2 regions of the Paenibacillus sp. 276b genome follow, and region 2 is predicted to be linked to the other one. Evidence: riboswitches for the same ligand, from Rfam matches in the RefSeq annotation. Region 2 holds a riboswitch; the other holds the start of a gene.
The links. Region 2 has a riboswitch for glycine ahead of gcvT (glycine cleavage system aminomethyltransferase GcvT). Riboswitches for the same ligand answer to the same signal wherever they lie in the genome.
Positions count from the first base shown of each region.

Region 1: linked by a shared signal. The riboswitch ahead of sdaAB (L-serine ammonia-lyase, iron-sulfur-dependent subunit beta) and the one ahead of gcvT (glycine cleavage system aminomethyltransferase GcvT) in region 2 are both predicted to bind glycine.

Region 1 covers NZ_FNRR01000005.1:148,333-164,129, reverse strand. Annotated here, with positions in the region: gene BLV50_RS22950 (PAS domain-containing hybrid sensor histidine kinase/response regulator) at 1-1,570, opposite strand, end outside; gene BLV50_RS22945 (ABC transporter permease) at 1,847-2,581, opposite strand; gene BLV50_RS22940 (ABC transporter permease) at 2,583-3,299, opposite strand; gene BLV50_RS22935 (ABC transporter ATP-binding protein) at 3,296-4,210, opposite strand; gene BLV50_RS22930 (HAMP domain-containing sensor histidine kinase) at 4,272-5,837, opposite strand; gene BLV50_RS22925 (response regulator transcription factor) at 5,834-6,517, opposite strand; gene BLV50_RS22920 (alpha-glycosidase) at 6,797-8,551, shown strand; gene BLV50_RS22915 (PadR family transcriptional regulator) at 8,699-9,211, opposite strand; gene BLV50_RS22910 (YhgE/Pip domain-containing protein) at 9,330-10,547, opposite strand; gene sdaAA (L-serine ammonia-lyase, iron-sulfur-dependent, subunit alpha) at 10,804-11,748, opposite strand; gene sdaAB (L-serine ammonia-lyase, iron-sulfur-dependent subunit beta) at 11,738-12,427, opposite strand; glycine riboswitch at 12,685-12,808, opposite strand; gene BLV50_RS22895 (MFS transporter) at 13,146-14,423, opposite strand; gene BLV50_RS22890 (phosphotransferase enzyme family protein) at 14,453-15,550, opposite strand; gene pstB (phosphate ABC transporter ATP-binding protein PstB) at 15,778-15,797, opposite strand, start outside.
Region 2 covers NZ_FNRR01000004.1:83,543-99,339, reverse strand. Annotated here, with positions in the region: gene BLV50_RS19660 (BglG family transcription antiterminator) at 1-616, opposite strand, end outside; gene BLV50_RS19655 (PTS mannitol transporter subunit IIBC) at 616-2,082, opposite strand; gene gcvH (glycine cleavage system protein GcvH) at 2,646-3,035, opposite strand; glycine riboswitch at 3,383-3,505, shown strand; gene gcvT (glycine cleavage system aminomethyltransferase GcvT) at 3,807-4,943, shown strand; gene gcvPA (aminomethyl-transferring glycine dehydrogenase subunit GcvPA) at 4,940-6,295, shown strand; gene gcvPB (aminomethyl-transferring glycine dehydrogenase subunit GcvPB) at 6,391-7,878, shown strand; gene BLV50_RS19630 (hypothetical protein) at 8,023-8,802, opposite strand; gene BLV50_RS19625 (ABC transporter substrate-binding protein) at 8,802-9,782, opposite strand; gene BLV50_RS19620 (alpha/beta hydrolase family protein) at 9,809-10,978, opposite strand; gene BLV50_RS19615 (helix-turn-helix domain-containing protein) at 11,123-12,694, opposite strand; gene ptsP (phosphoenolpyruvate--protein phosphotransferase) at 12,950-14,656, opposite strand; gene BLV50_RS19600 (HPr family phosphocarrier protein) at 14,649-14,924, opposite strand; gene ptsG (glucose-specific PTS transporter subunit IIBC) at 15,002-15,797, opposite strand, start outside.

The DNA of each region.
Region 1 (15,797 bases), on a different contig from region 2:
ATTCCGACTTGGCCTGTGCCGCGAGTTCAGCGGTTTCCTTGGCGCGCACAATTTCGCGATCACCCGTCACATCATTGAACACTATAACGGCGCCACGAATCTGACCCTCATCGATAATTGGCGTAACCTGGTATTCCACCAGAAAGCTGGTTCCGTCTTTGCGCCAGAACACATCCTCCTTCACAGTGCGACGCTGCCCGTCCATCACCGTCATATGAATAGGGCATTCACTTTTTGGAAAATAGCTGCCGTCTGCACGTGAATGATGAATGATAGGATGCGAGCTTTTGCCGACAAACTCTTCCGCTTCGTAGCCGAACATGGAAGCAGCAGCCGGATTCATAAACCTGGTGATGCCATCTGCGTCCAGTCCATAGATGCCCTCTGTAACCGAGTTAAGAATCAGAGCATGCTGTTTGCTAAGCTCCTGGATCTGCTCTGTATAATCCTTACGCTCCGTAATATCAGACAAGATCCCATATACACCCACGAGTTCCTGGTCCACAATGATGGGAACATTAATGATAGATACATCAACCTTCCGGCCACTGGAATTCACGATCCGCGTTTCATAGTGTTGGGGTTTCCCCTGCTTCACCAGTTCGAAATATGCTTGCCCGCCATGCACTTCACATTTATCCAAATGCGAAAGAAAGGACTGCCCAATCAATTTGCTCCGAGGTACATCCAGCATTTTGACCAGATTGCGGTTCACTGCCGTATATTTGCCTTCGAGATTCAGCGAGTATACCGCTGCTGGATTATGTTCGAAGAGAGATTTGTAACGTTGACGACTCTCTCTAAGACGTCTTTCTGCATTTTTATGCTGGGTAATATCCCGGCTGACGCTGACGATCTGAGTATTCTTGCCCTCTTCTCCGGCCACCGGCTTTGCCAGCGTTTCCATCCAGATGTAGTGCCCCTTCTTATGAAGCACTCGCATCTTGCAGCCATTCCCACTCGACGACATCTCTAGAAGTTCAGGGTAATCCTCAGGATAACAGTAATCCTTCAGGAACTTTCCTGTTACCTCTTCCGGACGATATCCCAGCAACGAATAGACCGAAGGAGAGACATAAAGCAGCTTGCCGTCCAGCGAACTCGTGGTAATGAGGTCCTGAGCATGGTCCGCCAACATCTGATATTTCTCCTGCGTTTCATGCAATTTACGTTCTACTTCCACGATCTCGGTTACATCCCTGGCAATACCGTATATCCCCACAATCTCTTCTTTCTCCGTTATGGGCACATAGGTAATCTTGGCCTGTTTCAGGGAACCGTCTCTATGATAAAACGTGATCGGCTTACTGACTGAATGGCCAGCCAGTACCTCACTAATGTATTCTCCTCGTAACTCCTCACTCTCAGGAGGGCAAATCCTATCTCGATTTAAGCTACGGAGTTCTTCAAATGTATACCCTGAAATCCTCTCAATCGAGGGATTGGCATCAATATAATTTCCATGGATGTCCATCACATATATGGCATCTGGGTGATTAAAAAACAAGGATTGGTAAGAACTTCCCTCAGAAATAATGCGCTTTAGGGTTTCCGTTTTATTAATATCCAAGGCTTACCCCTCTTTTCTTAGCCTATATCTTCATCTAACAACCAAAAAATATAATTTTCGGCGAAATGGGCCTACCCTCGAATAACCATGTAAGCCCTCCTAGAAACAGCTTTTTTTATTTTACCAGATTCCAATCTCATTTTGCTTACAATCTCTTCACCAAAACCATGTAAAAGTGACAAAAAAATCCCCTTTAAGCGACATAGTCCGTCAATAACTGAGGTCTATGTTTGCTTAAAAGGAATTTATTACACAACTAATGAATAAATTCTACGATTAAATTTCTTTTTTTCTAAAATATAAAACTCCAATTAAAATGAAGAGAACTGCACTGCCCCCGACTACTGCAAGCATGGTCCCAAGTGGAACATTGTAAGCTCCAAATCCCCCACCTTCAAAAGGTGTCATTAGAATCATCGGCTGCGCCCAAGGGTAATACGGGCCAAATGTAGCCGAGTTCACGATCAGAATGTTCGGTACGGTCAACGCAAAATTCAATGCCAGCGGTGCGGCAAAGCTGCTCCATACCAAGGAAACGAACATTTGGAGAGCAGCGAGCGGCACACAAGCGAATAGCCCCAGCAGCAGCTTACCTGTAAGCAATCCCCATGGGATGGGATCCGTCATGCCCTGGATCGTACCTGTCAGCAGGATGGCCCCCAGCAACAGTAATTGTGTGCCCGCCAGAAGCAAAATCACAATGGTCAGTTTGCCTGCATATACGCCCGTACGAGTAAGCGGCAGCACCAGCATTTGCTTCCAGCCTCCCCCCGCATGCTCGAATCGACAGACGAAAGAGGTAAATACGCCGGTCAGGATGGGCAGCAATAACAAACCGTGCAGAAAGACCATTGAACCCATAAGCACATTCCATTGACCTGATGGTGTGGACAGCAGCCCAATAAGCAGTGCGATTAACGGACTCAGCAGAATCAGAAGCCAGATAGGTGATTTACCCATTTTGAGTCGCTCAGAGGACAGGATTCGGAAATAGGTTGTTGCAAAACTCATCTTAGGCCACATCCTTCCGGCTAAAGTGCATCATACCCAGCAACATGATTAGGAGCCCCGCCCCTACACCCAAACCGACATACACAAATGGTTTCGGGCTGATCCAAGCCATCTGTGCCCAAGCAAGCGGAAAGTACGGTGAGATACTGAGTGCGAACATCCCCATTACCGCGAGTACAATGCCGAGAGTGACCGGAAGAGCCTGATTTTTGTTTACCATCGTCAGCCATAGCTCCAGCGATAACACCGGAAGTGCGCCAGCAAGTGGCAATAAACCCAACTTGATTGCATGTATCCAAGGGATCTCACCAGCGTCGAATCCAAGCACCAATCCCAGACCAATAATTCCGGCTGATAATAACAAGCAGGATATGATGAGCAGCATACAAGCGAGCAGGAATTTGGCCAGGTACACCGCAGGTCTTGTGATTGGCATCGCCAGCAATTGCTTCCATGATCCCTGCTCATGTTCAACATTTGCGATCATCGAGCTGAGAATCGTCGCCCCCAGCATCAAGGCAAGTGGTACAAAAACAACCACATTGTCCAGTAAACCCTCCCACAGATGATTCCCATACTGTTCTTTCAGATAGCCTAAACGAAGCCCGAAGTTCAAAGCCTGCATTGCCGTCAGTCCAATGGGTGCCAGAAAAACGAGAAACCAGATACCTTTGCCACGAATTTTAAGCCAGTCGGACGATAACGCACGGCCCGTCATACCGTTGCCCCCTCACCGATGACCCGCATGAACAAGTCTTCCAGGGATTGACGGTGCTCTTCCACACGATAAACCGCATGGTCCTGCTCAACCAATCGACGGACCAGCAATGCAATCGCGCTATTATCCATATACGGGAACGTGAGCGCCGCTCCTTCACGTTGACCGAATTGTCCCTGCTCTCGTGCCAGCTTCATCGCCTCTTCCGGCTCGGAAACGGTCAGTCGAATGGAGCTGCCCGTCTGGCTATGCAGATTGGCGATCGTATCTTGAAGGACCATTTTCCCCTCACGGATAATGCCAACCCGGCTCGCCATCTGTTCCACTTCACTCAGCAAATGGCTGGACACCAGGACGGTAATGCCGTGTTCTAGCGGCATACGCTTGATTAATTCCCGGATCTCCTGGATGCCCGCTGGATCAAGACCGTTCGTCGGCTCGTCCAAAATCAGCAGCTCCGGCTGACCCAACAAGGCACTTGCAATCCCCAGACGCTGTTTCATTCCAAGCGAGTAACCTTTCACGGAACGTTTGGCATCCCGAGTCAGGTCCACGATGGAAAGCACTTCGGCAATCCTTGATTTGGGTACATCCAATATCCGGCGCAAGGTTTCCAAATTTTCCACCGCGTTCAGATGTCCATAGTATGACGGATATTCAACCAACGAACCTACACGTCGCAGAATGTCCATACGATCCTTGCGGATATCCTTGTCGAATACACGGATGACACCTTTGGTTGGCTTGATTAAGCCAAGAAGCATACGAATAGTTGTTGTTTTGCCAGCGCCGTTGGGACCAAGGAAGCCATAAATGTCTCCCTTTTTAATATGCAGATCAAGTTCACGGACCGCCGCACGGTCCCGGTATGTTTTCCATAAGTTAGCGGTTTGAATAATGTTATCAGTCACTGTTTAATCACCTCGGATATCATCGTAACCTTCCAAGGTTAAAGCTGAAGTCGGCTGAAGTTTAAGTTTTGTTTAAAAAAAGGTACGGCCTTGATTTTCCAGCTCCTCCGCCGCTATAGAGGCATACCCGCAATCCATTCTCAGAGCTGTCTACCCTCTTCCGCAGCCCCATCTCACGAATCAGCAGATCCACGATGGATAACCCCAGGCCTGTTCCCTTGGTATCCGAATCTTCCTGCAATCCTGGGCCCCTATCCTGAATAACAAGAGCCTTCTCCCCATGGATCTGTTCTGTCGATATGCCAATATATTTTCCACTCGCTGCATGACGGATGACATTCTGAAACAGGTTATCGAGAACACGACGTAATCCCTGCTCATCCACCTGCCAGATCAACGGTTCTTCCGGCAGATCGATATCAATCTCAAACTGCTCTTTTTCCCAAACGGGATACCAGGCCGCTGCCGTTTCTCTGACGATTCGCAGGACGTCCTTCTGTTCCAGCTTCAATGTATATTTTCCGCTGGTGAGCAGGTTGTACGATAACATGTTATCGATCAATCCGCTCAAATCATCCATCTTGGCTTCCATACGACGCAATGAAGTATCCGCAGCCGTGCTTAGTGGTTCTTTGTGAAGGGAATGCATATGTCCACGGATGACGGTCAGCGGTGTACGCAGATCATGCGACAATCCCGCGACAAGACGTTTGCGAAGCTGCTCTTCCTCCCGCTCCCGGTGACGGCTGTCTGTCAACTGATGCACCATTTCGTTGAACGATTCCTCCAGATGTCCAATCTCATCCGATCTGCGAATCTCCACAGGAAGGGGAATGCCTTCCTTACCCGGAGTGATCATCGCCGTCTGGAGCCGGATGAGCCGCTTGCGAATTCGCGCAAAGAACAGGATCGACATGATGATAAATAACAGGAAGATGATCATCATCAATCCACCCAAATACAAAAGTTCCATAGGCCAGTTGTTCTGTGGCTTTTGCAAAAGATACCTTGGAACCTCAATCACCATAAACCCTTGTCCCTTGTCTTCACTATCTCCACCCACAAAAGAAACAACCGTTAGCGGATCACGATAGGAGGCTTCCTTCATAAATTCCAGGGAGCTGTTTGCATTCCATATCGAAGGAATCCGGGTCTCTGTATTTGGATGATCCAACGTCCATTTCAATGTCGTCATTGTTGTTCCATCCACGGTGGACTCCGATACATCAACGTCCTCTCCAGCGAGAATAAATGCCGTTTCACCGTTTTGGTCCACACGGTACATCGAAGATTTGGGATATTTACGATGCAGCTGTTCCATACGTTGATTGATTTTTTCAGATGTCGCCCCATCCAGCTTCTCGGATTCCCGGGTCCACAGGTTGCTAATTTTCGTGCTATCGCCATAAGGTGCCGTATTGTCTTTATTTGTATTGTTCACCACCACCACATAGATAATGGATGTAATGGGGAGAACGACCGGCACAAACAAAACCGCTGCCAAGATCAGGAGAATATATCGGGACATCAAGGTCCGTCCAAAACGCATTTTCCGTTTGCCTGGAAGACTACGTTTCACTCCCCTATTCCTATCGGATGGATCACGCATCGTCGCTTTTCTTCTCATGGCTTCTTCACACGATACCCAACACCACGAACGGTTTGAATGATGGTTGGGTTCGCCGGATCACGCTCCAGCTTCTCGCGCAGATGCCGGATATGTACCATTAATGTCTTGTCCCCGTCCAGATAAGGCTCGTTCCAAACGGCTTCGTAGATCTGTTCCTTGGTTCGAATCATGCCCATATGCCTGAGCAGGTAGGCGAAGATATGAAACTGTTTGCCCGATAAAATAATTTCTTCCTCTGTCTCCTCATTCACGATCCGGTGATCCTTCTCGTAGATGGACAAGTGGTCCAGTTTTACCACGGTATCGGCCGAGATCGCTGTCCCTGCCTTCCGAAGCTGGACTTCAATCCGTGCGGCAAGTTCATCGGGATGGAATGGCTTGGTTACATAATCATCGGCAAAATCAAGCCCATGCAGCTTGTCGTCAATGGACGTTCTAGCCGAGAGCATGACAATGGGCACTTCAGGATGTTCCTTTTTGAGTCGCTGTCCTACCGTAAATCCATCCAGTCCCGGCAGCATGACATCCAGAATAACCAACGAGCAGCCCCCGGCAGCTTCAGCCGCACCTTCACCACTTCCGAGCCATACCACCTCATATCCACGCTCCTCCAAGTCGGCCCTAACCCATGTGGCAATTTCCGTATCGTCTTCAATGTATAACAGTTTCGTTTTCATGCGCGTATTCGTTTCCTTTCTGTACCCTTTGGGTTAATTATATATTTGAAACATAATGAAGTATCTTGTTTATATAAAATGTACGAATGATGATCACACGACCATGGATATCCTTTTATTTTAAATTATACCTTAATCATCCGCTTCGCATAATTCATGCAGAGATTGAGAGGTTGATTCAACAACATAAGCATGTGGCATTCATCCCGAGATTGATTTGCATCGAATGCAGCTACTTGCTCACATACTACGTGTGTATACGACGGGAGGAGATTCAACATGCTGCTGGAAGCCATCTATCATCAACCAAAACGGAACTGGGCCTACGCCTACGATAAGGATACCATTCGTCTGCGTTTGCGTGCCAAAAAGAATGATCTCACCGAGGTACATGCCCTGACTGGGGACAAATACGCCTGGGATCGCACCAAAGAGCTGGTTCCTTTAACCAAATATACATCCGATTCCATGTTCGATTATTATGAGGGACAAGTAAAGCCTCCGTATCATCGACTGAAGTATTCCTTCCTGCTGAAAAGCGGCACAGAACAGATCTGGATGACCGAAACGGATTTCCAAACGCATGAACCCGACGATCCTCGTCACATGTTCCAGTTTCCGTACATCCATCCCGGAGCTGTATTTACACCGCCTGCATGGGTGAAGGATGCGATCTTCTATCAGATCTTCCCTGAACGATTCGCAAATGGCAACCCCGACCTTGATCCAGAAAAAGTGGAACCCTGGGGGGGTGAGCCGACCCCGTTTAACTTCTTCGGCGGTGATCTCCAGGGCGTCATCGACCATCTGGATTACCTTGAAGAGTTGGGCATTAACGCCATTTATTTCACACCAATCTTCGAGGCGACGACCAATCACAAATACGATACCGAAGATTATTTGCGAGTAGATCGGCATTTTGGTGATGCAGATACAGCCAAACGGCTTGTTGAGCTGTGCCATGCACGCGGAATCCGGGTGCTATTGGATGCGGTGTTCAATCATTCTGGGAAGACTTTTGCGCCGTTTGTGGATGTGCAGAAGAACGGGGAGAAGTCCAAATATAAGGACTGGTTCCATGTGCATGAATTCCCGCTGGACGTGAAGGATGGCATTCCTACGTATGAAACATTCGGATTCGAAGCCCACATGCCGAAGCTTAACACGGAAAATCCCGAGGTGAAGGCGTATTTGCTGGAGGTCGCCGAATACTGGATCAAGGAAGTGGGCACCGACGGCTGGCGGCTGGATGTCGCGGATGAAGTGGATAATGCGTTCTGGCGCGACTTCCGCCGTGTAGTGAAGGCTGCGAATCCGGATGCCTATATCCTGGGTGAGGTATGGAATGAGTCCTCCTCCTGGCTGCAAGGTGATCAGTTCGATGCCTCTATGAACTATCCATTTACGGAAGCCGTAAATCGTTTTTTTGTAAAAGATGCCATGCACGCCGAACAGTTCGCGAACTCGATCGGTCGACAACTGTCCCGCTATGCGCTGCAAGCCAGCGAAGTGGCGTTCAATCTGCTTGATAGCCACGATACACCACGGCTGCTCACCTTATGTGAGGGTGACCAGCGGAAGATGAAACTGGCCGCGTTGTTCCAATTCAGCTATATGGGTGCCCCGTGCATCTATTACGGGGATGAGATTGGGCTGGACGGCGATCATGATCCCGGCTGTCGGAAATGTATGGAGTGGGATGAGACGAAGCAGGATCGCGAGCTGTTCACCTTTTATCAGAAGCTAATCGCACTTCGCCATGCCCATCCTGCCCTGCGTGCAGAAGGCAGCATTCGATTCCTGCAGGCCCGTGAAGGCGGAAGCCAGCTTGTGATGGAACGACAGGATGAGGAGGAGCGCATTCTGATCCTTTTCAATCGTTCGGAAGAAACAGCTATCGTGGAGCTCGAAGCGGGTGCCGGGGAATGGACGGAGTTATTTGGCGAGAATTATCGTACAGCCAAGGAAGAGGGAATTCTGGCCGTTGAGCTGCCAGCATATGGATATGCTGTACTAAGTACAGATATCGCGTAACTTCTTCATATTGTTGTATCCTTGCAATTCCAACGCAGTGAAAGCAACGCCGGATAAGCGCTCACAGACCTGTTACTGATCTGTAGAGCGCTTTCTGCGTTATGGATGGATCGTCAATTGATTTAGTGACACGGATACTATAGAAAGCTACTGAGGCGCGGTCAGCTGTTCCTTGAGCAATCGGATGGTAGCCTCATATTGCACAAGCCCCACTTGCATACACAAACGCTGTGCAGGTGAGATCTGTTCGCCAAATTGCTTCATCTGGCGCTGCAGCTCGGCATACAGCAACTCTTTACGATTCAGCTCCGACCGGACCCACCCTGCGACAGTATCTTCATCCGCCAGCTCTCCGAAATACAGACGCATCAGAAAATCAGAACGGAACACCTCTGCTTCCAGTGGACTCATCAAATAGGTATTGAACTCCGCAGACCCTTCCGGTGTTAAGGTATACACATTTTTGTCAGGTTTCCCTTCTTGTCTAACGGATTCTTTGGTTAACAACCCTGACTTTTCCATCTTCGCAAGTGTGGGATAAATGGTGCCAAAGCTGGCATCGAAGAAAAATGAAAAATATTGTTCAAAGTATTGCTTGATCTCATATCCGGAACATGGCTGATTGTGCAGTATTCCGAGGATGACATGCTGCGTGTTCATCGGTGTACCGCTCCTTTCCAATTGCTCTTAACGTATCACATCCTCCCTTATACGTTCAACATCATCAGACGTTCACGGATTGGCTTATCCGGCAAAAGGGGGCTTATCGTTATCCATGTTATCCACGATCAGGTGAAGGCAGGTTTCCAGTCAGAGCGACAGGTGTCGCAGCAGTCTTGGACTCCAAAGGTATGCCGGATTGTGCAGGACCTGAGCGTTTAATCCATGTGCACACCGCTCCCAAAACCAACGTCGCCGCTCCAATCACTACCAGAAGCAGAACATCATGACTAATCCCATCTCCGCCAAGTACCAGATTCATCATACCCTCCACCGCGTAGGTTGCCGGCAGATAATGACCTATCTGTTGATAGAAGTCAGGCATGACATCGCGCGGAATGGTTGCGCCTGATGACAACATCAGCAGAGGCAACAAGGCACTGTTTAACCATGCTCCAGCATTTCCAAGCAGCAGCAAGCTCAATTGCGCCACGAATAGAAAAGATAAAGTAATCAACAACTGAAATAGCCATAACATCCACCATCCATCTGCTGATGATACTCCCATAACATGCATCATCCCCGCTCCAACAAGCGATACGATAAATGCAGCACCAACATTGATGATATTGCGCGCCCAAAAGCGTTCCCATTTCCCTGCCCTGCTACTGAGTTCACCAGAAACCTTTTGCAGATTCATGCCAAGCAGCATTGCACCTGTAAACGTAGCTGTCACAATCAACATTGGTACCATAGAAAAAGCAAAGTTATGAACTGGATTCAGTCGTTCCACTTCTGCCTCCACCCGGGAAGATAACCCCGCCGCCATCGTATTCGCCTGATCGGCAGCCATACCTGATTGATTCAGCACTCCCCGAATGCTGTTTTGCTGTACTTCACGGTTCAACGTCGCTGTAACTTGTGCGGACACGGTCTGCATCACACTTTTTACGGTAGCCACGTTGGATTCATTCATTACATACTTCACTGCCACCGGGCCCGACAAGTCTCCCGCCTGCTGCATGAAACCGGATGGAATCTCGATAATCATGTATACGTCCCGGTCCGTTAACATCTGTCTGGCTTCTTCCATAGTTGCCGAAGGTTTAATCGCGAAATGAAGCCCCTCTGCAAGAGACTTTGCCACAGGCTCAGCCGCAGCCCCATCTTCATTTACGATGGTCACAGCAAGCTGATTCATCCGTGCATTTACCTGATCATATCCACTAAGCCAAATGGTATTAAAAAAAACCTGGAACAGTACGGCTGTAATTAACCCGACTACTGTAGCTCCATTTTTCAAAAACAGAAGACTCGTTTGAAAAACACTTTTCATGTTATCCATCTCCTTAATTTGTATAACTTATTCTCGATCTTATATATCGTGTTGATATATGACAATAAATAATATATCTAAACGATATATAAACGTCAATACCTTTTTATTTTTCTTTGTTGGAACAACAAAAAAGCCGATACGCTTCTTCACCAGGAAGAATTCGTATCGGCTTTTTTATCATAATGGGAGCAGATCATTACCGTTAATGATCAAGCTCCACGAATTAAATTCAGTTCATGTACGTTCATGCATGTTATGCCTTGGCTTCTGGTTCATTTTCAGCAGGAGACTCAGCTTCAATCTCAGGCTCCGCACGCTTCGCCTTCGGTTTAGCAAGCTTCTCCATCATTTTCCGTCCTGTCGGTGTTTGGGCAAGCCCACCTTGGGCCGTTTCACGGTGCCTGCTCGGCATCGCACTGCCCACTTCCAGCATGACATCAATGACTTCGTCAGACGGGATGGCACTTCGTACCCCGGCCAGCGCCATGTCGGCCGCAGCCAACGCAGTTACGGCACCCAGTCCGTTACGCACGATGCACGGAATTTCCACGAGGCCTGCGACGGGATCGCAGATAAGGCCTAATGTATTTTTTAACGCGAGGCCAACCGCATGAACCACTTGCTCCGGCGTCCCTCCACGCAGCTCCACCATGGCTCCAGCGGCCATACCGATGGCAGAACCCACTTCAGCCTGACAGCCACCCTCGGCACCGGAGATAAATGAATTGTTGGCAATGACATAACCAATCGCTCCCGCACAGAACAGACCGTTCACCAGATGCTCGTCACTCCAGCCAAAACGCTCTTGGGAGCTTATAAACACACCCGGAATGATGCCGCAAGAACCGGCTGTTGGTGTGGCAACGATCCGGCCCATGGAGGCATTCACTTCCGATACACAAAGGGCATACGCCATGGCCAGTGCAGAAGCATCTCCAGAACAAGTCTCACCTTTACGAATGTACTCAGCCATTTTTTTGCCGTCTCCGCCAGTCAAACCGCTGCGTGATGTCGTATCTTCTGTCAGCCCTTTGTGTACAGCTTCCTTCATCACCTGATAGTAATCCGACATCTGCCGTACAACATCCGCTTCCGGGATATTCGTCTCCTGAACCTGCTCTTCGATCATCAGCTCGGCGATGGTTTTGGATTCTGCTGTACAGATGGTATTCAGTTCATGTAGATGTTTAAACCGCATCAGGCTCGACCCCTCTCTTCAAATCAATCACGCGAATGTCCAGCATATGATCCAGTGACCGCAGACGGTTCAACATCTCAGGATTCGGCACACCATCCATCTCCATCGCTGTTAATGCTTCACCATCCCGGGCTTTCCGATCCACTTGCATGTACCCGATGTTCACCCCGGACGAACTGATGGTGGAGGTTACGGAAGCGAGCACTCCTGCTTTGTCCGAATGGCGCAGTACAAGTGTGGGAAACTCTCCGCTGATCTGTACACGAAAATCATTCAATGCATGCACCGATACACTACCTCCGCCAATGGAAGCACCAATTAGTGAGCATTGACGGTCTCCATGCCACAGTTCAATCTTGACCGTATTCGGATGAGGAGCAGGCAGGCCGCTTGTAAAAAACTCTACCTCCATACCCGCTTCCTCTGCATATTGTTCTGCATCCGGTATACGTGGATCATCAGTCACATAATCAAGCAGGCCACCGATTAACGCAAGATCCGTACCATGCCCCTGATACGTATCGGCGAACGAGCCATACAGTGTTAATCGAGCGCGTTCAGGCGTGCATCCCAGCCACTGACGGGCAATTCGCCCCAATCTTGCCGCTCCAGCCGTATGTGAACTTGATGGACCTGTCATGGACGGACCAATAATTGAAAAAACGTCTTTAAAACGCATCGCAAACCCTCCATTTATAATCGTCATTTTCATCCAGACGTACACCCATAATGTTCCTTTATTACTGAATGATGACATGAGAAAAGGACAGAAGAAGGCCCTAGGCCCTCTCTCTGTCCTCGATACCTGAGAGTTTCATGATAAGCAGCGCGGCGGATCGATGCATTCCTGTATTCACAGGTGAAGTCACCCTGCACACCGTGCTGCTTGACCATATACCCCTTGGGTGGCGCAGTTCGCGCACTCTCCAGAGTTGCGTCCAACGATGGTACATTTACCTGAGAGATTAACTGCTGCGCCGGGTGCGTAGCAGCTTGCTCCTTCGGTGCCCGACAGCTGCCATTTTACTCGACAAGCTCAGGTCTCTCCCGCTCGCTATCATTCGCTGTATGGAACCATTCTGATCTTGTACCAGAACGATAATTGAAGTTTTTAATACTTTCTCATTAAGATTAATCGACCGGAAGATCAGTGTCAACAAACTTAACGATTTCTTTGCGAATATTTGCTTTTTACCATTTTATACACAAGATAACCGAATAAACTGTAAACTTTCATCACATGAATGTGTTAATGCGTTTCATCTCGAAAGCGTATACATTGTTCATTTTCTATTAGTGACTATCAGTGTTTAATACTATTTATGTTATGTTCCACAGAACGGTTTGGGTATTCAGGCAACCTTTATTCTGTACTAGAATTGCCGTATTTCTGCCTGTCACCCCACCATCGCCTTGGGCTTCGATGGTTCATCGTAATACCTGCTTCGGGAAGGAAGCATACTCGTCACCCACAATCCCAACGCAGCCAGCAGCATAACCCCGGATACAACTGTATATACCATACGAAGTGACAACTGCTCTGCCACTACGCCTGCAATCAAAATGGAAGCCACCTGTAGCATACTTAACACTAGTCCAAGTACACTGCTCATTCGCCCCATCAGATCGACAGGGATATTATTTTGATAAAAGGTAACCAGGCCCGTATTCGCCAGTGCGGAGCACAGACCGAGCAGAATAAAGGCAACCGCCGCCAGCTCAAACGAGAATGAACGGGAGAACAGAAAATAACCCAGCGCGACCAGAAGTACACCGCCACCCATCATGTGACGGATCGGCAAATGTTTGGCGAACATCCAAACCAGCATGGAACCTGCCAAATAACCGATTCCGGTGATACTCATTAATGCTCCGTACTGTGATTCAGGCAGGTTCATCACCTGACGGATAAACACCACTTCCTGAGCATCCAGCGACATGCCGACCATCAGAATAATCTGGAACAGGGCATATATACCGACCACGTAGCCCGACTTTCGGCTGAAGCTCAGTACAGCTCTCCAATCCTGGACAATCATCCGAGGTGTCAGTCTGCTTCCCGTCCCTATATTCTGTTCTCCAATGCCCAGTTTGGGAAGAAACATTAGAATCAACGCAGAAGCAGCAAAGGAAACCGCATTGGCATAAATGGCTGCCGCCGGAGATAAATAAATTAGCATCACTCCTGCAACTGCTGGGCCGGTAATGAATGCCCCTGAGCTGATCAGGGCTTGTAGGGAATTGAAGCGCTTGCGCCGTTCAGCAGGTACCAATCGGGTAATGTATACCTGAGAGGAAGGGACAAATATAGATGAAGACATGCTGATCAGAAACATCACTGCGTACATCATCCATAGGCTGGACATCAGTGGGAGCGCCGCCACCAACAATGCCCGTAGCATATCAGCACCAATCATCAGCTGTCGCTGATCATAACGATCAATCAGGCTGCCTGACCAAAACTTAGTGCACACCGAAGCAATCGGCGAGATAATCCACAACCCTGCGACTGCCGCTGGAGACTGTGTCATATTCAATACCATCAGGTTAATCGCCACAATATATATGAAATCACCTAGATTGGATATGCCCACTCCGCTAAGCAGCAATCCGGCATGCTTCCAGCCACCAGACTGCCCCTTCGATGCAACTCTCTTTGCACGAATGTTCTTCATAGCGCTACCCACCCACTAGAAATCACAAATTATAACTCATAGAAAATACTCTCGTTCTGTACATATGGTTTGCAAAATTTGCTGCATATAAGAGGCATTCGCTCTTTCATCCATTCGTACCTGGACTCATTCTCCATCTGAAATGCAAAATAGCCGAACGTAAAGATCAGCATGAATCCTTCCATTAACCGAATATCACGCTTCGTCAGTGGTCCTGTCTGCTCCGTATATCCCGATAGGAAGACATCCCGTTCCTCCCGATTGAAAATCGTAGCCGCACCTCCGGCATCAAAGAGATAGTAGCCATAACCGTATAAACAAAAATCAATCATCGAAATGCCCAGATCCGTCACTAGCAGATTGCCGCGGGTGATGTCCCCGTGAATCACTCCCCATGTTTCGGCATTGTGCGGATACGCTTCGACTTGCCTGTTAATGTTCTCAAACGTCTTGCGAATCAGATCAAAATCTTCAGGAGTAAAGATGCCACGTCTAACGCCTTCCTCCAATTGCTCCAGCATGACCAGATTCTCTTTGATCGAGCCATAGGCTGGTCTTACTTCTGTATGCTCCAAGGTAGGGCTGTCGCTATCGGTATACATCTCTGCGATGATCGCCTTATCAGCATGCTGATCACGGTCATTCATCTGCTGTCCGCTTTCAGACACCTGTGAACCCTCAAGTGGCTTGGGAGTTTCCTTTGGTCGTCGTCCATATTGATGCAATATCTGCAACTGTACACCCAAATCATGAATCTGCGCTGTTGTCAGACGTTCTCCCTGCTTAATATCCCTGCCCTCAATCCATTCCAGAACAGTACAACAGATCTCTTCTCCTGCTTCGTCCAAATAGACAGTGACCCACTCATTCAATGTATTGCGTACAGGAGTCTGCACCCGCAATGGTCTGGTAGCCCGTAATTCATAAAGTAGATTCATCTCCGCTTCAAGTGCAGGTCGTGTATGCTGGATACCCGTCATGCTTGCAAAAGCGGCTTTATGTATACGCAATAGGTACTTCTCTCCGGTTGATTCATCAACCACCTGATACGTTAGATTTTCATTATGTCGGATAAAGGAAATTGCAGGCTTTTCTATGGAATAATGCGAGATAATTTCAGTTGCCATGGTGTCATGGGCAATCTTATGGGTAGTTATGATCCACATCTCCTTCTCTTATCAAATTAAAGGTGGTGCTCACAAATATCGTAGCATGATTGTTTTTATTTTGGCAAACTATTCCATATGTAGAATGATGTAAAAAAGCATAACCCTCGAACGACCTCGCCCGAGTGTTATGCTTCCTTCTATCTCTATAAATCTATCTCGATCTCATACTCCATCCAATTTAACAGTTAACCGAAACGTCCCATAA
Region 2 (15,797 bases):
TTTCGACCGTAAGTACATCCTCATGCCCTATCATTTCCAGAAGTTTACTGTTTACTTTGGAAACTCCCTGCTCCGCTTGTCTACCGAATAAATCGGATTCATCCAGATATTCAAGAGCGAGCGCGGAAATAGCCATGCGATGAGCGAGCTCGCTTCCATTGATCTTGACCCCATATCCACGTCTGCGAACCAGCTTCAAGCCAGCCAGCTGAATGCGTGGTTCCAGATCGTCCAGATCATTGCTTGCCGTAGACACGGTTACCTTCAGATCTGTGGCCAATGCAAGCAGCTTCACAGGCTCGGATTCATCCAGCAAAATACAAAGCATGAAGAGTTTACGCTCTTCGGGCGTAAACTCCACATATTCGTTAAGCTCAAGTTGTTGACGCAATACGGCCAAATCATCGGAACCGGGATCAATTCGAACCCCGGTTCCCGATTTTTTTTCCAATCTCATGCCAAGGGGCTCAAGCCATTGTTCAATCATCTGCAACTCTCGATGTACGGTACGAGTGCTTACTTTGACCACAACAGCTATATCGCCAGCAGTTACCTCATGAGGATGCTCCAGCAGGAACTCCACGATCTCACGCTGTCTCCTTGTAATATTACTCATCAGGAGTCGGATTTGAGGCGCTCCACCAGTGCCTCATATTCAGGACTCTTCAGGAAGTTATCGATGGAAATATGCTCTGCATTTGGAGCCACGGATTTGGCCCGGTCAGTCAATGTTTTCTGTGTGATGACGATGTCGGCATCTTGTGGAATCTCACTGATCGCCGTGTTGGTTACAGCGACATCCACACCGGCTGCCTTCATTTTCTTCCGCAGAATCGAGGCACCCATGGCACTCGAACCCATACCTGCATCACAGGAGAATACAATTTTATTGATATCCGTTTTTACTGCCGAAGAAGCAATATCGGCTGCACGGTCAGCTTCACGATTGTCTTTATCAACGGTGAGGTTACCCGTTTTGCCCTGATTTTTCATATCTTTCATGCGGTTGGAAGCACTATCCAGATCTTCGTCATCCTTCTGTTTACCTGTTTTGAGCAGTATGGATGCCACGAGGAAGGAGATGACCGCAGCTACGGCTACCCCGGCAAACATGCCAAGATATCCACCCTTAGGCGTTAACAATGAGTAGGCAATGATACTTCCCGGTGACGGTGCAGATACCAAACCAGCTCCTGTCAGCATGAAGGTCAATGTACCCGCCACACCACCAGCCATCGCAGCCAGAATCAGTATCGGTCTCATCAGAATGTAAGGGAAATAAATCTCGTGAATCCCGCCAAAGAAATGAATGATTACAGCACCTGGAGCGGAAGATTTGGCTGATCCGCGACCGAAGAAGCAGTATGCCAGCAAAATGCCGAGTCCAGGTCCTGGGTTGGATTCAAGCATGAATAATACGGATTGCCCCAGTTCTCTTGCTTGATCCGTACCAATCGGTGTCAGAATCCCATGGTTGATGGCATTGTTCAGGAATAATACTTTTCCTGGCTCAATGATCAGGTTGACCAGCGGGAGAAGACCAGCATTCATCAAAGCTTCTACCCCAGCCGATAACACCTTGCTAATCGCTTCAACGAAAGGCCCGATGCCTTTAAGGGCTAGAAGGGCCAAAATCCCACCAATAATACCAGCGGAGAAGTTGTTAACCAGCATCTCAAACCCTGATTTAATTTTGCCATCGACAGCTTTGTCAAATTTCTTAATGACCCAAGCTCCCAATGGTCCGGCAATCATAGCGCCAAGGAACATTGGAATGTCACTGCCGACAATAACCCCGATGGTCATTATTGCACCGACTACACCACCACGTTGGCCGTGTACCATGGTACCGCCTGTGTAACCGATAAGCAAAGGCAGCAAATATTTGATCATTGGATCAACCAGCAATGCAAAATCTGCGTTAGGGAACCATCCTTTTGGAATGAACAATGCCGTAATCAAACCCCAGGCGATAAATGCACCCATGTTCGGCATAACCATACCACTCAGGAAACGTCCAAACTTCTGAACGCCGACCCGTATTCCTCCGCTTTTTTCGGACTTTGCGTCCACTGAACTCATATTGAAAACCCCCTCAACATATTAAACCTTAATTCCACTGAATTTTGACAACGATGATCCAGACGAACAAAGGTACAAATCTTCAATAAATCTTAATTTACAACCATATCGTAAATGAAAACGGTATCTTCTACAACGAAATGAAAACCTACTTCCGTCATGAACGTTGATGACAAGATTTAAATTTAAAGGATTGTCCCATGTTTGAACCTTGTATATGGAATGGAACCTGTTATTCCCTTTCATGTATCATACCCACGAAATGCCCCATTTTAATGACAAATGAAATTGTAAATTTATTCTATTTGAACGAGCTGTTTCTATCTCAATTAGAAATAATGATGAAACACGTTAATTGATATTCATTCCATCCCATTCGTCTGTTAACAACGAAAAAAGCGCAATTACCTCACCCTGTCCCAGGTGAGGCAATTGCGCCTAAGTATTCTCCGAATGAGCTGTATCACCATCCGGATCTATAATTAATCGATTCATTTTATTACGTTAAAGGACTTTTCCATCAAGCTGAAACTCCGTATCTAGCGGAAATTTGTACCTTAATATTATTCCGTATGTTTACGATACGCATCCGCGTTCATCAATGTGGAAAGTGCTGCTGTGAGGTCGCCCTCAACACGAATCTCGATCATCCAGCCTTCCTCATATGGGGAGTTGTTAACCAGCTCCGGGGAATCCTGCAATGCATCATTCACAGCAATAATCGTTCCACTGACAGGAGAAAACAAATCCGAAACGGTTTTGACGGATTCAATCGTTCCAATGCCGTCTTCCGCTTTTACATCCGATTCAAGGTCAGGCAATTCTACAAACACAATGTCACCCAGCTGATGCTGCGCGAACTCGGTAATGCCAATACGTACGGTATCCTCCCCTACGGTCTGCACCCATTCGTGCTCTTCACTGTACAGGAAATCACTTTTCAATTCGCTCATCGATATCCGCCTCGCTTTTCATTAATGAGTGCATGCGTTTCTTTGACCTTAACCTTTTTCCCAGAACATAGCGTATGATATTTTCGATTCAAATGTCAAGATACCTCACAATTTATTTGTTTTTCTTCCTTATATGCCTGTAACTCAAATGGACCCTCCCTACATATAATGGTGAATATTAGAAAAGTAAGCGCACTCTTTATAAATAGACGTACATTATAATGTTAATTAAAAATTTCATTCGGATTTTTTGTTCATATCTATGATATCGTTCTTGACATCAATAGACGATTCAGGCTTTAATGAGAGTAGTAAATGTGTTTAATTAGTCTATGCAATACCCGCGGATGAATGTAAAGGGAGAGATTACCCTTGACACCCGAATCAGGGTGTACATGCGGTAACGCCGAAGGAGTAAGCCACCGACAAGCGGAGGTGAATCTCTCAGGCAAAAGGACTTTTACGGGACGCAACTCTGGAGAGCATCTAATCGCCCTGTATGGGCGTTATGATCACCCAAGGGGAAACCTGCTGCATCATGCGGTGGGGTAACTCTCAGGTACCAAGGACAGAGCCTAAGAATACAGCGTGCTTCTGGCATGCCGATTCTTTGGCCTGTCCTTTTCCTTTTTCCCAAAAAAACGAAAACAGGTTATAGAGCGGCGCTGCCTATAGCGTCCTTACCTTACTTTTATAATAAAATATGATGCCAGATTCATTGATCCACGGTTATACACTCGGCCGGTTGACGGCCCATGACGAGGTGATTGGATGTCCGATTTGCTTAGAACCCCACTCTTTCCACTCTATCAGCAGTATGAAGGCGTACGATGCATTGATTTTGGTGGCTGGGAGCTCCCGGTACAATTCAGTGGAATTCAGAAAGAGCACGAAGCGGTGCGAGAACGTGCTGGATTATTTGATGTATCCCACATGGGCGAATTCACCGTACAAGGTGAACACGCAGAAGCTTTTTTACAGCACATGACCACTAATGATGTAACAACACTCGTTCCCGGGCAGGCCCAATACACGCTAATGTGTTATCCGGATGGCGGCGTGGTCGATGATCTGCTGATCTATAAACTGAAAGACCAGCATTATATGCTGGTGGTTAACGCCTCCAACATCGACAAGGACTGGGCATGGCTGCAACAGCACATGACGCCAGGCGTAACGATGACCAATGATTCGGATCAAACGGCGCTGCTTGCTCTGCAGGGTCCGCTGGCAGTGGATATTCTCAGAGCGGTGACAGACACCGATGTGTCTTCGATTGAGCCTTTCCGCTTTGTGGCAAATGCGAAGGTATGTGGCGTTTCATTGCTGTTATCCCGCACCGGATATACGGGTGAAGATGGCTTTGAGCTCTACGTTCCCGCGGAACAAGCTGCTGAGGTCTGGAACGGATTGATGCAAGCGGGAGAAGGTCACGGACTCGTTCCGACAGGACTGGGTGCCAGGGATACGCTGCGCTTTGAAGCCAAGCTGCCCCTGTATGGACAGGAATTGTCTGCAACCATCTCACCGCTGGAGGCTGGTGTAGGTATGTTTGTGAAGCTAAATGCAGGACCGTTTATCGGACATGAAGCCTTGTTGCAGCAAAAAAATGATGGGCCTGCCCGAAAGCTGGTCGGCATCGAAGTGCTGGAGCGCGGCATCCCTCGCCCTCATTATCCCATTTACGCCGAAGGCGTACAGATTGGTGAAGTAACCACAGGCACCCAGTCGCCTACGTTAAAACGTAATCTGGGGCTGGCCTTGATTGACAGCAAATATGCTGCACTGGGTACCCCGCTGGAGATTGAGATTCGTGGCAAGAAACTGAAAGCCGAGGTCGTGAAGACCCCTTTTCATAAACGGACACGTGCGCCAAAGACACCTACTCAAGGAGCTGATCAAGCATGAGCAAGCATCGCTACATTCCCATGACCGAGCAGGATCAGAGTGCCATGCTGGCAACCATCGGCGTGGAAACGATTGAGGATCTGTTCCATGACATTCCACAGGAGATTCGCTATCAGGGCGAACTGCCTGTTTCCTCCAAACTGGATGAATACGCACTGACACGTCATATGTCGAAGCAAGCGGCAGCGAATGCCAACTTCGAGACACACGCCAGTTTCCTGGGTGCAGGCATTTATGATCACCACGTTCCCTCCGTCATTAATCATGTCATTTCCCGTTCCGAGTTCTATACAGCCTATACACCCTATCAACCCGAGATCAGCCAAGGAGAATTGCAGGCGATTTTCGAGTTTCAATCCTACATCTGTGAGTTGACAGGCATGGCTGTAGCCAATGCCAGCATGTACGATGGTGCAACTGCATTTGCGGAAGCAGGCAATCTGGCCGCAGCGGCAACCCGCCGCAAACAGCTGATTGTGTCACGTACCGTGCACCCCGAATCCCGTCAGGTATTGCAAGCTTATGCTCACGGCCTCAATCTGGAGATTGTTGAGATTGGATATCAAAATGGTGTAACAGACTGGGATGCCCTGCAAGCCGCCGTGTCCGATGACACCGCAGCCGTCATGATTCAAAGCCCGAACTTCTTCGGCGCCGTGGAAAATGTAAAACAGGCCGCAGACCTTGCGCATGCGCACAAGAGCCTGCTCGTGGTCAGCGCCAACCCGCTATCGCTGGGTCTGCTGGAAGCCCCAGGCAAGCTGGGTGCTGACATCGTCGTTGGCGACGCGCAGCCCCTTGGCATCGCCGCTTCACTCGGCGGCCCAACATGCGGATACTTCGCCGTATCCCAGGCTCATATGCGCCGAATTCCTGGCCGAATTGTAGGCCAGACAACGGACCGCAATGGCAAGCGTGGTTTTGTACTCACGCTGCAAGCACGGGAACAGCATATCCGCCGTGAAAAGGCGACGTCCAACATCTGTTCCAACCAGGCGTTGCTCGCGCTGAGCGCCTCTGTATATATGTCCATTATGGGTAAACAAGGCATGATCGACGTTGCTGATTTGAATTTGCAAAAGAGCCATTATGCCCTTAACACGCTTACCGCAATTCCAGACGTCTCTCTTACGTTTACCGCACCTACGTTCAATGAGTTTGTTATCCAACTGCCTGAAGGAACAAATGTGGAACCGCTGCAACTGAAATTGCTCGATGTGGGTTTCATTGGCGGGTATGAACTTGGCCGTGATTATCCCGAGCTCGCTGGACATATGCTGATTGCGGTTACTGAACGACGCAGCAAGGAAGAGATCGACGAATTCGCACGTGTATTGGAGGGATCGCTGTGACTCAGGAAACGACAACAAAGACAACTACGACGACATCAGCACAAGGACAATCGGAAACGGTAACCTCTATCTCCACTTCGGGCCAACCTGAAACTATCACAACAGACACTAACCAGGCTGCCTCTCCAGCACCGGAGCAATCGTTGATTTTTGAACTCAGCAGTCCGGGTCGGGTCGCTTATTCGTTGCCTGAATGCGACGTTCCCCGTCAAGCTGTGGATTCCCTGATTCCCCGGGAAATGCTTCGGTCGGAAGCAGCAGCATTGCCTGAGGTTTTTGAAGTTGACGTCATTCGCCATTACACTGCCCTGTCTCGTCGTAATTTCGGGATAGATAACGGATTCTATCCGCTGGGCTCTTGTACGATGAAATATAATCCGAAGATTAATGAGGATGTGGCCCGTTACAACGGGTTCGCCAAAATTCATCCATATCAGCATGAATCCAGCATTCAAGGTGCACTTGAACTGCTCTACACGTTGCAAAATGACCTTGCCGGACTTACCGGGATGGACGCCGTTACGCTGCAACCGGCCGCTGGTGCACATGGCGAATGGACCGGGCTCATGATGATCCGTGCTTACCACGAAGGTCGTGGTGAACGGCGTACGAAAGTCATCGTACCCGATTCTTCTCATGGGACCAACCCGGCAAGTGCAACCGTAGCAGGTTTCGAAACGGTAACGATTCCTTCCCGCGCAGACGGTCTGGTAGATCTGGACGCACTTCGCGCAGCTGTTGGTTCGGACACCGCAGCGCTCATGCTGACTAACCCGAACACACTCGGACTCTTTGAAAAAGACATTCAGGAGATTGCCTCCATTGTGCATCAGGCAGGTGGCTTGCTGTACTACGATGGAGCCAACTCCAATGCCATTATGGGCATCACCCGACCTGGCGATATGGGCTTCGACGTGGTGCATCTGAATTTGCATAAAACGATGAGTACTCCGCACGGCGGAGGTGGACCTGGTGCCGGCCCGGTTGGTGTGAAGAGCCGCTTGATTCCATTTCTTCCGAAACCGATGGTCATCAAGAATGATGAGGGTATATATGCATTGGATCGCGAAGGTGATCAATCCATTGGCCGGGTCAAAGCTTACTATGGTAACTTCGGTATTCTGGTCCGCGCCTATGCCTACATTCGTACTTATGGACCTGAAGGCTTACGCCGGGTATCTGAATGTGCGGTGCTCAACGCCAACTACATGATGGCCCGTCTCGCACCTTACTACGAGATTCCGTATCCAGGCGTGTGCAAACATGAATTCGTTATGTCTGGCCGGGGGTTGAAACAGTATGGTGTACGTACACTGGATGTTGCCAAACGATTGCTTGATTTTGGGTATCACCCGCCAACCGTGTACTTCCCGCTGAACGTCGAGGAGTGCATCATGATCGAACCAACCGAAACCGAGAGCAAAGAAACCCTTGATGGGTTTGTCGATACGATGATTCGCATTGCCAAGGAAGCAGAAGAAACGCCTGAACTGGTACTCAATGCCCCTTACGGCACACCGGTTACCCGTCTGGATGAAACAACAGCAGCCCGTAAACCTGTACTGAACTGTGCTTGCAGTTAAAAGCTAACCTCTAATAAACTAATGAAAACATATTCAGTCGTTGATAATCATTAATAAATGCCAAAAACAGCCGCATTTTGCTTTCTGCGCGGCTGTTTTCTTTATTGCTTATTAACCTGTCAGCTTTATTTTATCTTCTCCGGTCTAGGGCTTCCAATTGGCCCGTTCCTTCTTGCCCAATCGCGGACAGGTGTAACAATAGGAGCGACCTTGTCGTAAATATTGCAAGCAACAGACGTTTTTGATCGCAAGTCTCTTCGTAGGCTCCAGCGGATGATCAATCATCCGAACCCTGACACGAAGCGGATTCTTGGCCAGACCAAATACATCAGCTTCCAGACCATTTTGCAGCACCAGTTCATCAGCGGCAAACTGACGCAAGAGAGCTTCATCGTCTTGATACGTATTATGAATATTCTCCCTGTAGTTTTGCAGAGCCGTTGGCAACTGCCCCCACAACATGCTGACATGCAACCCAGAAGCTTTGGACAAACACTCCATGAGGGGACGTGCAGTCTGACTGTAAAAACGTCTTAATTCTGCTTCAAGCCAGACCGTTCTTTCCTCCGAATCCTTCGGAGCGAGAGTGACATCCATGTTCTCAAGTTGAAAAGCAATTCGTGTATACCCGGTTTCCTTCATCAAATGTATACTCAGATTGGCTAGCGAAAAATTCGGAGCTGCATCATGGACGGATATGGTATATTGCAGCGCAGCTGCCACATCACCGAACCAACTGGTGAAATAGGCTGCGGCAACCGTTAGATCCTGTCCCTCGATTAACTGTTGATAGGCGGACAAAAAGCTTCTCATTGCCTCCGGATCAACAATAGATTCTCCACATAGCGATGCCACGGGTACACCATTCAGTTCCTGTACAAGATTAAAGTGCTTCCCCAGTTCCTCACGAATCCGGTCATTCATCATTCGCCGAACAAACGATTCAGGTCATCCAGCATGGAAGTAGCCGCATTGGGTCCATACCCGCCAAACCACGAATCTGAAGCCACCTGGAATACCTGATTATTTTTAACAGCCTTCATGTTTTTCCAAATCCCCAAGGTCTGCAGATTGTTATAGATCTCTTCATTATCATTGATAAGGATAATGTAATCCGGATCGATTTCTGGCAGCTTTTCATTAGACAATACTTCATAGCGACTTTCAGCGCTTGTCACGGGGAAAACAGCCGGTCTGGAGAAACCGAAATCATCATAAAGCCATTTGTAGTCCATGTCTCCGTAATACCGAATATCATTTCTTATCCGCAATACCATGAGTGTCTTACCCTCTGCTTTGGCGTGAACTTTTTGGATCGCCTCAGCTTTATGCGTTTCATAGGTTTTTATCACTTCTTCTGCCTTTTCGTTCAGACCAAAGGCCGCCGCGGTAGCTCGAAATGCCGTCTGCCAATCAGGTGCCACATATCCATTCTCAAGCATGGCCGTTGGAGCAATTTTGGCATAATTCTCGTATTGCTCTTTGCTGTTCGTATCCGTCACAATCAGATCTGGTCCAAGAGAGAGCATTTTCTCTACACTGACCTTACCTTGATCACCGATGATAGCCACATCATTCAAGAATGGCTTCAAATATAACGGAAAATCTTCGTTCTGTGATTTCACTGTAGCTTGTGGCGTCATGCCAAGTGCAATCAGGTGATCCGTCAAATATGTCACTGTGGAAGCGATATTTTCTGGCTTTTGTGGTAATGTCTGCTCACCATTTGTATCCTTAAATGTAAACGTGGCATCTTGGGACTCTTCCGAAGCCGCTTGTTCCTGTTTCGTCGGTTCTGCCTCAGACGAACCTGACTTCTCTTTGTTGCCACAGGCCACAATCAATAATAGCACCGCAAGCAAAACTGCTGTTAACGTGAAGTAGCGTTGATTTCGTTGTTTCATTTTCTACAGATCCCCTTATTCATTCGTTATTCTGTTATTTTGTCTTCTGCCGTTCTCTCATTTCTCATTACACGTGTGCTTGTGATCCAGCCCTTTTCATTTCTTAGATTCATAAAAAACGAACTTCCATGCTGTGGAAGACGTATGAGCGCTTTGCAGTTCGTTGTATCCAACGAAGCGGGGATGGACTCCCATCTTGCGGTTCTCCAATTGCGATCATCCACGCACCAATAAAGATTGGCCTCCAGGACAGGAAGGCATGAATCATACCGAACGACAAACCAACCGTCCTCGTGCTTCTCCTCACATATTTCAATAAGCGCAGGTTTCGCTTTAACGATACTGTCTGCAAAAGCGAAGACCTCCTCGCATGCCCATGCCTCCTTGTAAGAATGCCCGAGACCCGGATGAAGGCTTAGTCTGCTATGGTTGTTGTTTGGATGACACTCCAGATGCTGCTCAAAAGACTTGTTAAATATGGTCAACGGAAAATGGGTATCATTACTACCGTTAAGCCATAACATCGGCAAGCGGCTTTCCGACAGATAAGTGGATGGATCCCACAATAGACGAACACGTTCTGCCTCTACCTCCCGCATGGATGCAAAGCTAAGCCCATAATAGGAACCCGGTTCATGCAGATACCCACAGCCATAAACGGGCATGGCAAAAGAAAGCCTGGTGTCTAATCCCGCAACCAAACTTGTGATGATGCCCCCCCATGAAATTCCTGTTATACCTATGCTCTGCTTGTTTACACCCGGAAAAGAGCGGAGCAATGAATGAGCCAATATTACAGCGGCTGCGGCATGATACATCCATTGATCTTCAACAGGCTGTTCGTAATCTGCAAATACACCCTGTTTCTCAGGACCACTCCATGAATGTGAAGGCCATTCCATCCGTTCGGTGTGCTCCTCATCCCCGAATGGAACATGCCCTTCCAGATCCATGGCTATCGCAGCATACCCTCGTGCCATCCATTCTTTCACCCAACTGCTAAAAGCTGTTCCCGCCCCACCGTGAACCAAAATTACCGCGGGAACTTCCTCGTTAGGAGAGACCGGACGCGGGATGCCGCAGTAGGCAAATATGCGAGTAGCACGACCTTTATATGACACACCCTCATAGAAGCAAGCATGTACGCCGGTATGTTGATCTTCGGAAACCGGGTATAATCGAGGTGCTTTAAACAATTGCTCTAGATTCCAAGGCGGCTTTCCAGAAATGGAATGTCACCTCCTCTTTACACTGATAATGATTTTCTTTCTCAATACGTATCATATCATTCATTGCTTCAGCTAAACATGGATATATAAACGGAGTGAACTGGACTTTAGTCAGCCAAATAACCGCATAAAATAAGATAGCGCCCGATCATGCGACCAAGCTGAATACTCAAACAATTTTTCTGTCCCCACCTCGTACACATGTCCATGCCGAACCGCTGTCAAACGATGCCACTGCTCACTGGCCTGAAGTGCCTTCCATTCCCGAGCCGCCTGCTGTGTGGAATCTACCATGATAATCAGCATATCTGCGTCGTATTTTTCCAGAGCTTCTTTAGTCACCGATTCAAAAACATTGATGTCATCGAGACGATGCGTAGCTGCCAATCTAAAATCATCATAAAGGACCGCGCCAGCATTGCGTTTGCCATATATCCGATATTCCGAATCCGTGATACGCCATATGTTGACGGTAGCTCCACCGATGTTACGTCTTACTTTGCGGTAGACCGCTTCCGCCTTGCCATCATATTCTGACAGCCACACCTCCGCCTCTGCCCGATGCTCCATGACTTCTGCAATCATTCGAAGCTGCTCGCGCCAGTCTGCGGATAACCAAGGGATGGCAACTGTCGGCGCAATCTGCTCCAGCTCTTTTCGCGCCCGCTCGCCCAGAATGTCAGTGCAGAAAATAAGCTCCGGCTCCGACGCACGCAATCGATCCACATTTTCTTGCCAGATCTGCCCTTCCCCCAGCTCATAAGAATGTAGACGAGTCATTCGGTTGTATAATTCATGATTTGGATAAAAGGCAGCAGCTTTCGGAAGCAGGCCAAGTGCCAGTAAACTGCCCGAGATTGGATCAGAGACACTTGCGATACTATATCTGCGGCTTTTGACAAACGCATTAGGCGAAAGTCCCATCTTCTGTTTGAATCTGCGGCTAAAATAAAATTCATCTTCATAGCCGACTCGGACCGCGGTCTCTTTTACACCATCACCTGACAAAAGGAGCTCCTTGGCCCGTTTCATTCTGACATCCATCAGATAGGCCGTCGGGGTCTTTCCTGTATATTGCTGAAATGCCCACGAAAAATACCCTGGACTCAGGCCAGCAAGCTTGGACAATTCATCTCGTTTTAATTCATGATCCAGATGTTCATTCATATAATCGGCAACACGGGCAATCGCAGAAGCGGTAGACTCAACGCTTTCCGGCTTGGCCTCCGCTTGAACAAGTGAAGTCATCAAACCGTATAATGCGGCCTGTCTATTGAAGTGTTCCTCGTCACCAGCGACCTCCAGTTGAAGCAATCGATCACAAGAGAGCGCGAGTTGATGCGGATCTTTGCACCAAAACAAACCCTCCATGAAAGCATGGGTAGCGGTCATCTGCTGTTCTCCGCCATATTCGTATACTTCGAAACGGACCATACAGCCTTTTAACGCCTGCTCATCTGCCGCCAGCTTGAACCTCTGTCCAGGAGCCAGCAAATAGACTTCCCCTTCATTCAATCGGGATATGTGTTCGTTCGATACCAAAGTTCCTGAGCCACTTGTACAAAGAATAGCGAAGTGTTCCGCTGTCGCTGCATGAACAATTTCTCCATTCCAGGACACTTCAAACGAATCGATACTGCTATATTTAAGCATCTTGCCTGCCTTTTTTTCATTGACCTTCATGGTAGCCCTACTTTCTCCCTCAGCATGATGTCCATTGTTTGAATTGTTCGAATATCTTAATGATAATGATTTTCAACCAAGATACAAACGGAAAAATGTAACTTCTCAGCAGAATAGTGATATCGGCCCAAAACAAAAAAAGCCGGTATCTGCTGTAACAACAGATACCGGCAAAATCGCTGCAAGACTGCAGCTTTTTTATCGGAAAAAGAAACCCTTAAAATCGGGTGGAAACCCCGTAAAATTACATTACGCTTAAATGCTTTGAACCAATTCAACGACTTGTTCAGCCGTTTGCATATCCAGTGCTTTGGCAGCAAGTTCTTGCATGTCTGCACGGGACAGCTTGGTGATCTGACTGCGAGCTGGCAGAATAGATGTTGCGCTCATGCTGAACTCATCCAGTCCGAGACCAAGTAGCAATGGAATTGCTGTTTCGTCTCCGGCCATCTCACCACACATGCCAACCCATTTGCCTTCACGATGCGCTGCATCGATAACCATTTTAACCAAACGTAAAATGGCTGGGTTGTAAGGTTGGTACAGATATGCCACTCGTTCGTTCATTCGGTCAGCAGCCATCGTGTATTGAATCAGATCGTTCGTTCCGATACTGAAGAAATCCACTTCTTTGGCAAATTGATCCGCCAGAACTGCAGTCGAAGGAATTTCGACCATGATTCCGAGTTGAATGCTGTCAGAAACAGCAATACCTTCAGCAACCAGCTTCTCTTTCTCTTCGAGCAAGACAGCTTTCGCTTCACGGAATTCACCAAGTGTTGCGATCATAGGGAACATGACACGCAGGTTACCATGTACGCTTGCACGCAGCAATGCACGCAATTGAGTACGGAAAATGTCCAGACGGTCCAGACACAGACGAACTGCGCGGAAACCTAGGAATGGATTCATTTCTTTTGGCAGGTCCAGATATGGAAGCTCTTTGTCTCCACCGATGTCGAGTGTACGAACAACAACAGGTTTACCTTCCATTTTTTCCAGTACAGCCTTGTAAGCATTATACTGAATGTCCTCGGAAGGAAGCTTGTCTCTGCCCATGTACAGGAACTCGGTACGGTACAGGCCTACAGCCTCGCCGCCATTCTCCAGAACACCAGCAACATCATTCGGTGTACCAATGTTGGCTGCCAGTTCCACATGAACGTTGTCCACCGTTACCGTTGGCTCATCACGCAGTTTTCTCCACTCGGCACGTTGTGCATCGTATTGCTCCTGTTTGGAACGATACTCAGCAATAACATCATCCGTTGGATTAACCAGTACGTGACCGTCCAAACCGTCAACGATAATCATGTCACCTTGTTTCGCTTGAGCCAGAATGTCCTTGGTTCCAACGACAGCCGGAATTTCAAGCGAACGAGCCATGATTGCAGAGTGAGAAGTACGTCCACCAATATTGGTTGCAAAGCCTTTAACATATTGACGGTTCAGTTGAGCCGTGTCGGAAGGCGTAAGATCCTCCGCAAGCACGATCACTTCTTCACTGATCTCAGCAGGACTCATGAATTCGATACCAAGCAAGTGATTTAGCACACGTTTGGTTACATCACGCATATCCGCAGCACGTTCCTGCAGGTAAGCACTCTTCATATTTTCGAACATTTCGATAAATTGCGTTGCTGTTTCGTTCAATGCGAATTCCGCATTAATCTTATCATCTGCAATTTTCGCTTTAACCGGATCAATCAGTTCCGGGTCATTCAGAATGAGCAAATGCGAAGCAAAAATCTCAGCTTTTTTCTCGCCAAGCTCTTGTAAAGTACGCTCTTTGATCGCCTCAAGCTCAGCCTGGGACTTGCCCAGAGCTGAGTCCAGTTTCGCGATCTCTGCGTCAACGTCGTTGATTTCGCGTTTTTCTACAGAGTAATTGGGATGCTCCAAGATAAACGCCTTGGCGATAGCAATACCCGCCGAAGCCGCGATCCCAGAGACATTAAGCATTAATTTCGCCCAGCCCTTCGTTAACCATAACGTCTGTCAGAGCTTGAAGAGCTTCAGCTTCTCCTTCGCCTTCAACGATGATGTTGATGGTGTCGCCTTGTTCCAGACCAAGGGAAAGTACACCCAGGATGGATTTCAAAGTTACTTTTTTACCGTTAGCTTCTGCGAAGGATTCTGCACCTTTGAATTTGTTTGCTGTATTAACCAGGGCTGTCGCCGGACGTGCGTGGATACCATCTTCGTCTGTAATTCTGAATGTTTGTTGCATTACAATCATCTCACTTTCAATAATTTAGTTTAGGCATTGCATATATTTACACTTGCTTGCCATCGTCGTAACACTTCTTATTTTATCTCAATAATCGGCTGATCGCCAATTTTCAGTAACCCACTTTTCGTAAGCGTTACTGTCGAGCCTTCTGGCAGGTTGGTGAAAATGATCGGAGAGATGATCGACGGAGCATTAGCTTTCACATACTCCAGATCCACTTCCATAATCGGCTGTCCTGCCGATACCAGGTCGCCTTCCTGCACAAGCACGTTAAAGCCCTGACCTTTCAGCTTCACCGTGTTGACACCTATATGAACAAGTACTTCCTTGCCTCCGTCAGACATAATGCCCACGGCATGTTTGCTTGGAAATACGTTAAACACCTTACCATATACAGGAGAAGTAATTTTGCCATCATGAGGCAGAACAGCAAAGCCATCACCTGTCATTTTCTCAGCAAAGACCGGATCAGGAACGTTTGTGATATCCATCAATTCGCCGTTAACTGGCATAACGATGTCTTCCTTAATAATACGTTCACCTTCTTCACCTTGCGCCTTTTCCTGTTCAGGAGCTGGCTTAGCCACAGCTGCTGGAGCTGGTGCCGGTGTCCGTCCTGCAATGATATCCTGCATTTGAGATTTAATCGTATCTGAACGTGTACCGAAGATGGCCTGTACATTATTACCCACTTCAAGTACGCCAGATGCACCCAATTGTTTCAAACGATCTTTATTTACACTGGATTTCTCATTTACTTCAATCCGCAAACGAGTAATGCAAGCATCCAGATGTTTGATATTATCTTGCCCGCCGAAAGCAGCAAGAATATTGTGAGGTAGATCATCCGTTGAACTTGAGCCTCCACCG